Regions from separate parts of the Paenibacillus ilasis genome, predicted to be linked through region 2. Evidence: predicted binding sites of a transcription regulator. Region 2 holds the regulator's gene; the other holds the start of a gene.
The links. Region 2 encodes Rex, which represses fermentation and respiration genes when NADH is low (regulators of the CRP and FNR family bind a similar motif). Its sites were predicted from a motif close to TTGTGAAATATTTCACAA; they were not measured.

Region 1: the regulator Rex is predicted to act here: its motif matches at 2,862-2,879, upstream of ACETK5_RS29545 (formate/nitrite transporter family protein).

What each region holds. Positions count from the first base shown of each region.
Region 1 covers NZ_JBHDJG010000004.1:466,731-471,165, reverse strand. The annotation lists gene ACETK5_RS29550 (APC family permease) at 1-1,718, shown strand, start outside; gene ACETK5_RS29545 (formate/nitrite transporter family protein) at 1,860-2,732, opposite strand; gene ACETK5_RS29540 (MFS transporter) at 3,175-4,422, opposite strand.
Region 2 covers NZ_JBHDJG010000001.1:3,705,639-3,710,073, reverse strand. The annotation lists gene dinG (ATP-dependent DNA helicase DinG) at 1-1,782, shown strand, start outside; gene ACETK5_RS16645 (redox-sensing transcriptional repressor Rex) at 1,845-2,510, shown strand; gene ACETK5_RS16640 (amidohydrolase) at 2,485-3,786, shown strand; gene ACETK5_RS16635 (cell wall elongation regulator TseB-like domain-containing protein) at 3,818-4,336, shown strand.

The DNA of each region.
Region 1 (4,435 bases), on a different contig from region 2:
CCTTGTCGTCCGTGGCTTATGGACCTGAACAAATTCTGATCGTCTTGATGACCGTTGGCGCAGCTGCCTATTGGTATTCCATACCGATTGCCGTCGGGGTCCTGGTCTTATTGCTGGCACTTATCCTATCGTACAGACAGATTATTTTCTCATATCCGCATGGCGGCGGAGCCTACGTGGTTTCCAAAAGAAATTTAGGCATGTATCCGGGACTGGTTGCCGGCGGCTCCCTGCTGGTCGACTATATCCTGACGGTTGCGGTCAGCGTATCGGCGGGGACGGACGCGATCACGTCGGCTTTTCCGGAACTGCACGCCTACAATCTGCCCATCTCCATCGTGTTCGTTCTGTGTTTGACCGTACTCAATTTAAGAGGGGTCACGGAGTCGGCCTCCATATTGGCCTATCCGGTTTACTTGTTTGTACTCGCGTTGTTTATCCTGATTGGCGTCGGAGTATTCAATATCGCTACAGGCCATGCATCTCCGGATCTGCATACGCCGATCGGCACGCCTGTCGCCGGGCTAAGCTTATTCCTGCTCCTGCGGGCATTCGCCTCGGGCAGCTCTGCCCTGACCGGCGTTGAGGCCATTTCCAACGCCATCCCGAATTTCAAAGATCCTGCTCCGAATAATGCGGCCAAAACCTTGGTGGCGATGGGATCCTTGCTGGCCCTGTTATTTTCGGGCATCGTATTCCTGGCCTATTACTATGGGGTTAGCCCCAGCGAGCAAGTCACTGTCGTTTCCCAGATTGCCGAGCATACCTTCGGACGAAACTTTCTGTATTACTTCATCCAAGGAACAACGGCCCTCATTCTGATTCTGGCCGCCAACACGGGATATTCCGCTTTCCCGCTGCTTGCCGTTAATCTGGCGAAGGATAAATTCATTCCCCGAATGTTCACCGTCCGGGGAGACCGTCTGGGATATTCAAACGGAATCATCATACTGGGTTTTCTCTCGATTCTGTTGCTGCTCGCTTTCGAAGGCAAAACCGAGCATCTGATTCCGCTGTACGCCGTCGGCGTGTTTATCCCTTTTACCCTCTCCCAAACGGGGATGATGGTGAAGTGGATTCGCGAAAAGCCCGAAGGATGGATTGTCAAACTGATCATAAATACCACCGGCGCATGCATCAGCTTTATCGTGACGATGATTTTCTTTTTCACGAAATTCGCCCAAGTGTGGACCGTCTTGATTTTCCTGCCGCTGATCATTTGGATCTTCACCCGAATCCATAAACATTACGAGGCCGTAGCAGACCAGCTGCGAATTACGACCTGTGAGCCTGTTAAGCCGATTGAGGGAAATGTTATTATTCTGCCTGTGGCGGGAATCACCCATGTGGTGGAGAACTCGCTGAATTATGCCAAATCGCTGGGAGCAGGCCAAATTATCGCGGTGTACGTGCCGTTCGAACGGGATGACGAGGCGGCCTTTCAGGAAAAATGGAAGAAATGGCAGCCGGACATCCGGCTGGTGACCCTGCATTCGCCTTATCGGAGCATCATTCAGCCGCTGACCAAATTCATCGATACCGTGCAGCGGAAGGCTAGCGAATCCGACTACCAGGTTACCGTTGTCATCCCGCAGTTCATCCCCAAGAAGGGCTGGCATAACTTCCTGCACAATCAGTCCAGCTTGCTCATTCGCGCACATTTACTCTATCGGAGAGATGTGATTATCACCACGGTACCTTACCATTTAAAAAAATAGCGGGTTTATTCCTTCTGCGAATTATACAAGGAATCCGCTCACCAACAACGTTAAAAAAGCTGCGATCATCCGATCCCTATCCTTAAGGGTGCGTGACGATCGCAGCTTTTTTCCTCCGCCTTGGCTTACCAGGCTTCGGTATTACGAAACATTCTGCGCGGAGTGAACCTGTTGAGCAGTACCGGTAGCCGGCGCAGACGGCAGCGCCTTATCTTGTTCGCCGCGAGGGATGATCTCAACTTTATCATCCTTCTTCAAATATACGGACCCGTAGGCAGCTCCCACAAACAGCGCACCTCCGACAAAATTGCCCAGCCAAACCGGAATGAAGTTTACCAGATAATCGCCCCAGCTGTAATACCCCTCAAATATCGCAGCCGGAATGAGGAACATGTTGGCCACCACGTGCTGAAAGCCGATGGCTACAAACGCCATCGTTGGAAACCAGATTCCGAGAATTTTGCCGCTCATCTGGTCGGATCCGTAGGACAGCCACACGGCGAGCGCTACGAGCCAGTTACAACCGATGCCCGACAAGAATGCTTGCAGGAAGCTGTCGTCGAGCTTATGACCCGCCATATCCACCAGCTTCTCCAAATAAACGCCGCTGCCCGTCAGACCGGTCACATGGCCGAAGAAATAAGCGACGAACAGTGCCCCTGCCATATTGCTTATCGTGACAAGAGCTAAATTCCGCATCATGTCCTTCGTGGAAATCCGCTTCTTAAATCTGGCCAGGGACACGGCCATCATGTTGCCCGTCAGCAGCTCTCCGCCCGCTAGCAATACAAGAATCAGTCCGACAGGGAATATCGCCGCGCCTATAAAGCCGGCAATGCCTCCCCAAGCCTCAGACGCTCCGGCAATCACGCGAATATCCAGCAAAAAGCCGAGCGCGATAAAAGCCCCCGCCAAAAATCCTAATATCATAACGTTCATGACGGAGTTATGCGCTTTTTTCACCCCGTTCTCCACGGTGATCTCCGCAATGCGATCAGGTTTGTAATAGGCCATGGCCGCTCCCCCATTTCTCCCGCATTCCGTCCTGAAATCTCTCGAATGCAGCGTCTGATGTTCCGTTACAGTTACAGTTACAGTTACAGTTACAGTTACCCATATTGTACCGCAGCCTCCAAAACAAGAACGTGAATTATATCACGAATGTATGCGTCAGGAGTGGACATCCTTGTGTCCTGGCTGCTCTTGATCATCTTTGAGTGTACTGTGGTCATTTAACTTCATATGGATAATACAATCACAGTACCTTGTCCAAGGGTGAATCTTCGGGTCCTCTAGAGGATACCGATCATTCGTCCGATCCGAGCGAGCGGTGCATGTAAAATAGCGGTATCGGAGATGATCCCGACACCGCTTGGTTTATTGCTTTTACCAACCACCATGCTCAAAACCTGCAAGGCTTCGTCTGTTTACCACCTTTACATTCTAACCTGCAAGCCTATGCCTTGGCGGCAGTCTCTACGGTTACAGGCGTTTCCTTTTCCTGAACCGGAACGTTCGAGATCGGAAGTTTCATGCTAATGAAGGACGACAGCAGGAAGAGCGCACCTGCCGTGAAATACACGACCACAATGGAGGTTGTCGACATATACCATCCTGTAAACCCGGAGCCGATGAGCAGCATGCCGGTAAAAACCGGCGTCATCACGCCGTTCAGCCGGCCGATAAATTTCTCTTCCACTTGCTGCATCATCACGGCCATCAATACCGTCTGCGCCATCGCCATCAGCACCCCGGTTACGAAACGCATCGTGCCGGTCAGGATCGGCCACTGGGACAGCACCTCGACAAAGGTTGAGAGTCCAAGGAAAGCAAGGCCGGCGAACAGCAAGTAGGAGCCTTTCACTCTCCCTGCAATCACGGCGGCCAGCACGCCGCCAATCAACATGCCCAGACCCTCTAACGCGGTGAACCACTGAACGCTGGACATTGCCAGCTGTAGACGCTCCGTGATGACAAAGATATCGAGCGGCTGAACAAGTCCGCTGCCGAGCGCCATTAAAACGTAAACCACCAGCAGCACCTTCAGCAGCCGACTGGAGCCGATGTAAGTGAAGCCTGCCTTCATGTCCTTCATAAAAGAACCGGTCGATTCCGAATTCTTAGCGGGTTCATCCACACTGGAAGGGAGAAACGCCAGCACGATCGCCGAAGCGCCGAATAGAACCAACAAGCTGATTAACGAGGCCTGCAATCCAAAAGCTTGATAGATCGTCGTGCCGACCATCGGTCCCAAAATGATGAACAGCGACATCGAGGTCTGGGACAAAGCCGTGGCCGCGGGCACATGCTCATCCGGCAAGCAGCGCTTGATGATCTTCATGGACGAAGGCTGCGAGAATTGGGATACAACGGCCGAGACCAGGGTCACCGCAAACACGGCCTGCCAATATCCTGCATACACAACAAACAGGATAAGCAGTATGGATAAAAAGCTTAGAATGTCTCCCCAAATCATCGTTCGCTTGGGACGCCAGCGGTCTGCCAGCACGCCGCCAATCATGGAGATCACAAAAATGGGCGCGTATTCAATTACGGTAAGCAGCGATACGGCGACCGGGTCATGGTTGCTCTTCTCCATAATGAAGAACAAAAGCGCCATGTTGCGGATCCAGATCCCGATATTTTGCATAAAATCCGAAACCATCAGCAGCACGAACGCGCGGTTGCCAAACAAATGCCTCATAGTTCATCCCCCT
Region 2 (4,435 bases):
AGAGATTTTCATTCACCGAAGGAAGATGTGATCACCGCGGCGCAGATGCTGGTCTGGCTGACCCAGACGGAGAACGGGGATGATGAGGAGCTGAACCTTGGCGGCCGCGGAGGGGATTTCTGGGAGACCATCTCCAGCGATTCGGATTCCTGTCTTGGCCGTGCCTGCCCATGGTTCCGCAAATGCTACTATCACAGAGCCAAGCATGAAGCGGGCATCGCGGATGTTGTCATTACGAACCATTCGAAGCTGTTCACCGACGTAAAAGCGAATCACCAGCTGCTTCCGAGTTATGAGCGTCTCGTCATCGACGAAGCGCATCATCTGGAGGATGTCGCCGGTAAGCACCTTGGCTTGCAGATGAAATATTTTTCGGTTGTCCATACGCTAACCCGTATGTACAAAGACAGCCGCAGCGGTCAGCTCCCGGCTCTTCGCCAGCTGCTGCAAGTTTCATCCCATGAGAAGGCTGTCGAGTGGTCTTCCATCATAGATCGGATTTATCCGGATCTGATCACCGTAAAAGAGAATTGGGATCGACTCAGCGATCAATTGTTCGGACTGCTTCCGGAACGCGGAGATGCATCTCCAGGAGACGCCGGTCAATTCTCGCTTCGCTTATCGCCTCTTAAGAAGCCGAAGGATTGGGATTCGCTTGCCGAGCTGGAACATCAAATTCATGTGATACTGGGCGATGTCGTACGCAAGGGTGACAAGCTGATCGCCGAAATGAAGGAAGATCTCGACGATTACAGTGCCGACAGTCTGTTAACAGACCTATCGGGTCTGTTTAAGGACCTGGCCGCACACCGCGAGGACCTGAGGTCCTTCATGGCCCTGAATGATGAAGGCACGGTATACTGGATGGAGGCTAACGGCAATTTCCGCGGGAAATCGCTGCAACTTTATGCGGTGCCTGTCGATGTAAGCACCCACTTGAAGGAATTGTTTTTTGACAAGAAACAAAGCGTGATCCTGACGTCGGCGACCTTGTCGGTGGACAAATCGTTCCAGTTCATGATCGAGAATTTGGGTCTACAGGAAGCGGCAGATAGCGGCAACCTGAACACGGTTCTGCTGCCGTCCCCGTTTAATTACAGGGAGCAGGCTCTCCTTGTCGTGCCGCGCGATTTTCCGAGCGTGAAGGGCTCGGTCGGGGATGCACTCTTTGTGAATACACTAGTGCAATCATTGGCCGATACGGCAATCGCTACGCATGGACGTATGCTTGTCCTGTTCACCTCGTACCGGATGCTGCGTCAGGTGCATGAGCCCTTGAAGGAGGCGCTGGCATCCAGCGATATTACCGTACTGGGACAAGGGATGGATGGAACCAGCCGTACCAAGTTAATCCGGAGATTCCAGGATAGCAGCGCCTCGGTTCTGCTGGGTACCAGCTCCTTCTGGGAAGGGGTTGACATACCCGGTGAGGCGCTCACTTGCCTTGCGATCGTCCGGCTGCCGTTCCAGCCGCCGAATCACCCTTTGGTTGAAGCCAAGAGCGAATTGCTGCAGCAGCAGAAGAAGAACCCCTTCATGAAGCTTTCGGTTCCGCAAGCCGTCATTCGCTTCAAACAGGGATTTGGCCGACTGGTACGGACAGCGCAAGACAAGGGGATTGTCATCGTGTACGATACCCGGGTCATTGAATCCTATTACGGAAAATATTTCCTATATTCCTTGCCGGGACCAAAGATGGAGCACATGCCGACCGAGGGGATTGTTCCCCGAATTTCGGAATGGCTGCAGGAAGAGGCAGGCGTAGAGAACCAAGCTGAATAAAGTGAAACCATGAACGATCACATTGAAATGTAGTTATTAACCTATTATTAGGGGGAGCATGCATGAAATCGGAAAAAATTTCGGAAGCCGTGGTCCGCAGATTACCTGTATACTTGCGCTATTTGAATGAGCTTCAGAAAAGGGAGGTCTCCACGGTTTCCTCCCAGGAACTGGGACAAAAACTGGACCTCAATCCTGCTCAAATTCGTAAGGACCTAGCGTATTTCGGTGATTTTGGACGGAAAGGGATCGGATATGACGTATCTTATCTGATCGAGAAAATTCGCCAGATTCTAAAGCTGGACCAGAAGATCAATGTCGCATTGATTGGGGCCGGTAATCTTGGACATGCATTATCAAATTACAATGCATTTCTGAAGGACAATATGAAGATTGTGGCGGTTTTCGATTCGTATTCTCCCAAAGTTGGTATGAAAATAAACAATTTGGTTGTACAGCCGATGGAGGAACTGGAGAAGACGGTTCATGAGTACGGCATTCGTATCGGGATTATTACCGTTCCGGATTTTGAAGCGCAAAATGTAGCGAATCAGCTTATCGCCGCAGGCATCGAGGCTATTCTGAATTTTGCGCCGACCATCCTGAAAGCTCCATCCCATATCCGGATTCATACGGCTGATTTTACTACGGATTTGCAAAGTTTGGCCTATTATTTGGATAACGGTAAGGAGGATACAGCACATGACGACAACGAAGTGGATGGTTAAAAACGGAACGTTTGCGGTACTAGAGAAAGGAAGGTCCGTGCTACGCGGATATATGGTTGTAGAGAATGACCGGATAACCTACCTGGGTGAAGAAGAGCCAACCGTCCAAGAGGGAACAGAAATTATCGACGGAACCCATCTGTTTTTCCTGCCTGGATTGGTGAACACGCACGGACATGCGGCGATGTCGCTTCTCCGCGGTTATGGCGACGATCTGGCACTGCAGGTATGGCTTCAGGAAAAAATGTGGCCGATGGAAGCCAAATTCACGGCCGACGATGTGTACTGGGGAACCTCACTCTCCGTGCTTGAGATGATCAAAGGCGGAACCACGACGTTTGTGGATATGTATGATCATATGGATCAGGTTGCAAAGGTTGTGCAGGACTCAGGAATGCGCGGCGTACTGACACGCGGTGTCATCGGATTATGTCCGCCTGAGGTGCAGCAGCAGAAGCTGGATGAGGCGGTTGCATTCGCGAAAGACTGGCATGGCAAGGCGGATGGAAGAATTACGGCGATGATCTCGCCGCATGCACCTTACACATGCCCGCCGGATTTCATCGAGAAATTCGTTCAGGCATCCCATGATCTGAATCTGCCTTTGCATACGCATATGTCCGAAACGGAAACGGAAGTCGCTCAGAATGTAAATGATTACGGACTCCGCCCTGTTGCCCATTTGGAGAAGCTTGGCATGTTTTCCCGTCCAACGCTGCTTGCGCATGCCGTCCATCTGACCGATGAAGAAATCGAAATCCTGGCTAAGCATCAAGTGATGGTGTCGCATAATCCAGGCAGCAATCTGAAGCTTGCCAGCGGCATCGCTCGCGTGCCTGCACTACTGAAAGCCGGGGTCACCGTGTCTTTGGGTACCGATGGACCTGCGAGCAATAATAATCTGGATATGTTTGAAGAGATGCGCCTGGCGGCACTGATCCATAAAGGAGTAAGCGGGGATCCAACCGCGATTCCTGCATCCGAAGCGCTTCGGATGGGTACAGAGTATGGTGCCAAGTCAGCTTTCCTTGCGGATATCGGTACGCTTGCGGTAGGAATGAAGGCAGATATGATCGCACTGAACACGGATCAGGCGCACTTCCTTCCGAAGACGGATTATATTTCTCATGCTATCTACTCCGCCAGTGCGAAGGATGTTGAGCATGTATGGGTTGACGGTAAGCAGGTCGTGAAGAATGGCGCGAGCCTTACTCTCGATGAGGAACGTATCCGGCGGGAAGCGCAGCGTGCCTTTGAGCGTCTTACAACCCTCTAGGGAATAATCAAGGGGAGCGAGGAAGACGGATTTGAAGAAAAAAACGAAGTGGATCTTGCTTAGTGTATCCGGCGTGCTGCTGTTACTGCTTGGTTTACAGCTCTATTATTCATATGTTATGAAAGACACTTGGAATGAAGAAAGAATGGCGATTGCTGCCGCCAAGCAGCATGGCCAATTGGTTTCGTCCGGAAAGACCTATAAATCGGTGTGGGGCGAGGATAATAACTATTGGGTGGTAAGCGGCAAGGATCAGGACAATCAAGATCGTATGGTATGGGTAAAATTTACAGATGACAACATACCTGTTGAAGGTGCCGATGCTGTCCAGTCCGTTTTATTGAATACAGGGATGTCGGAAGCCCAGATTCGGGATCAGATTTATAACGAATTGCCTGGTGTGGAAATTAAGCGATTGCTGCCTGGAATGTATGAAGGCGAGTATGCCTGGCAGCTGCAGTATGAACACAACGGTCAGCGCGGCTATCGGTTTTATCGTTTTCAAGACGGTAACACGATCGGTAATGACATTATTCTTCCAAATCAATAATAAACGAAGTAAAGAGAGGCGTCCCTTACTATTTAAGAGGGGGCTTCTCTTTTTCCTTCATAATTGTAAGCGCATTCAGAAAAAATATGGAAAAACTGT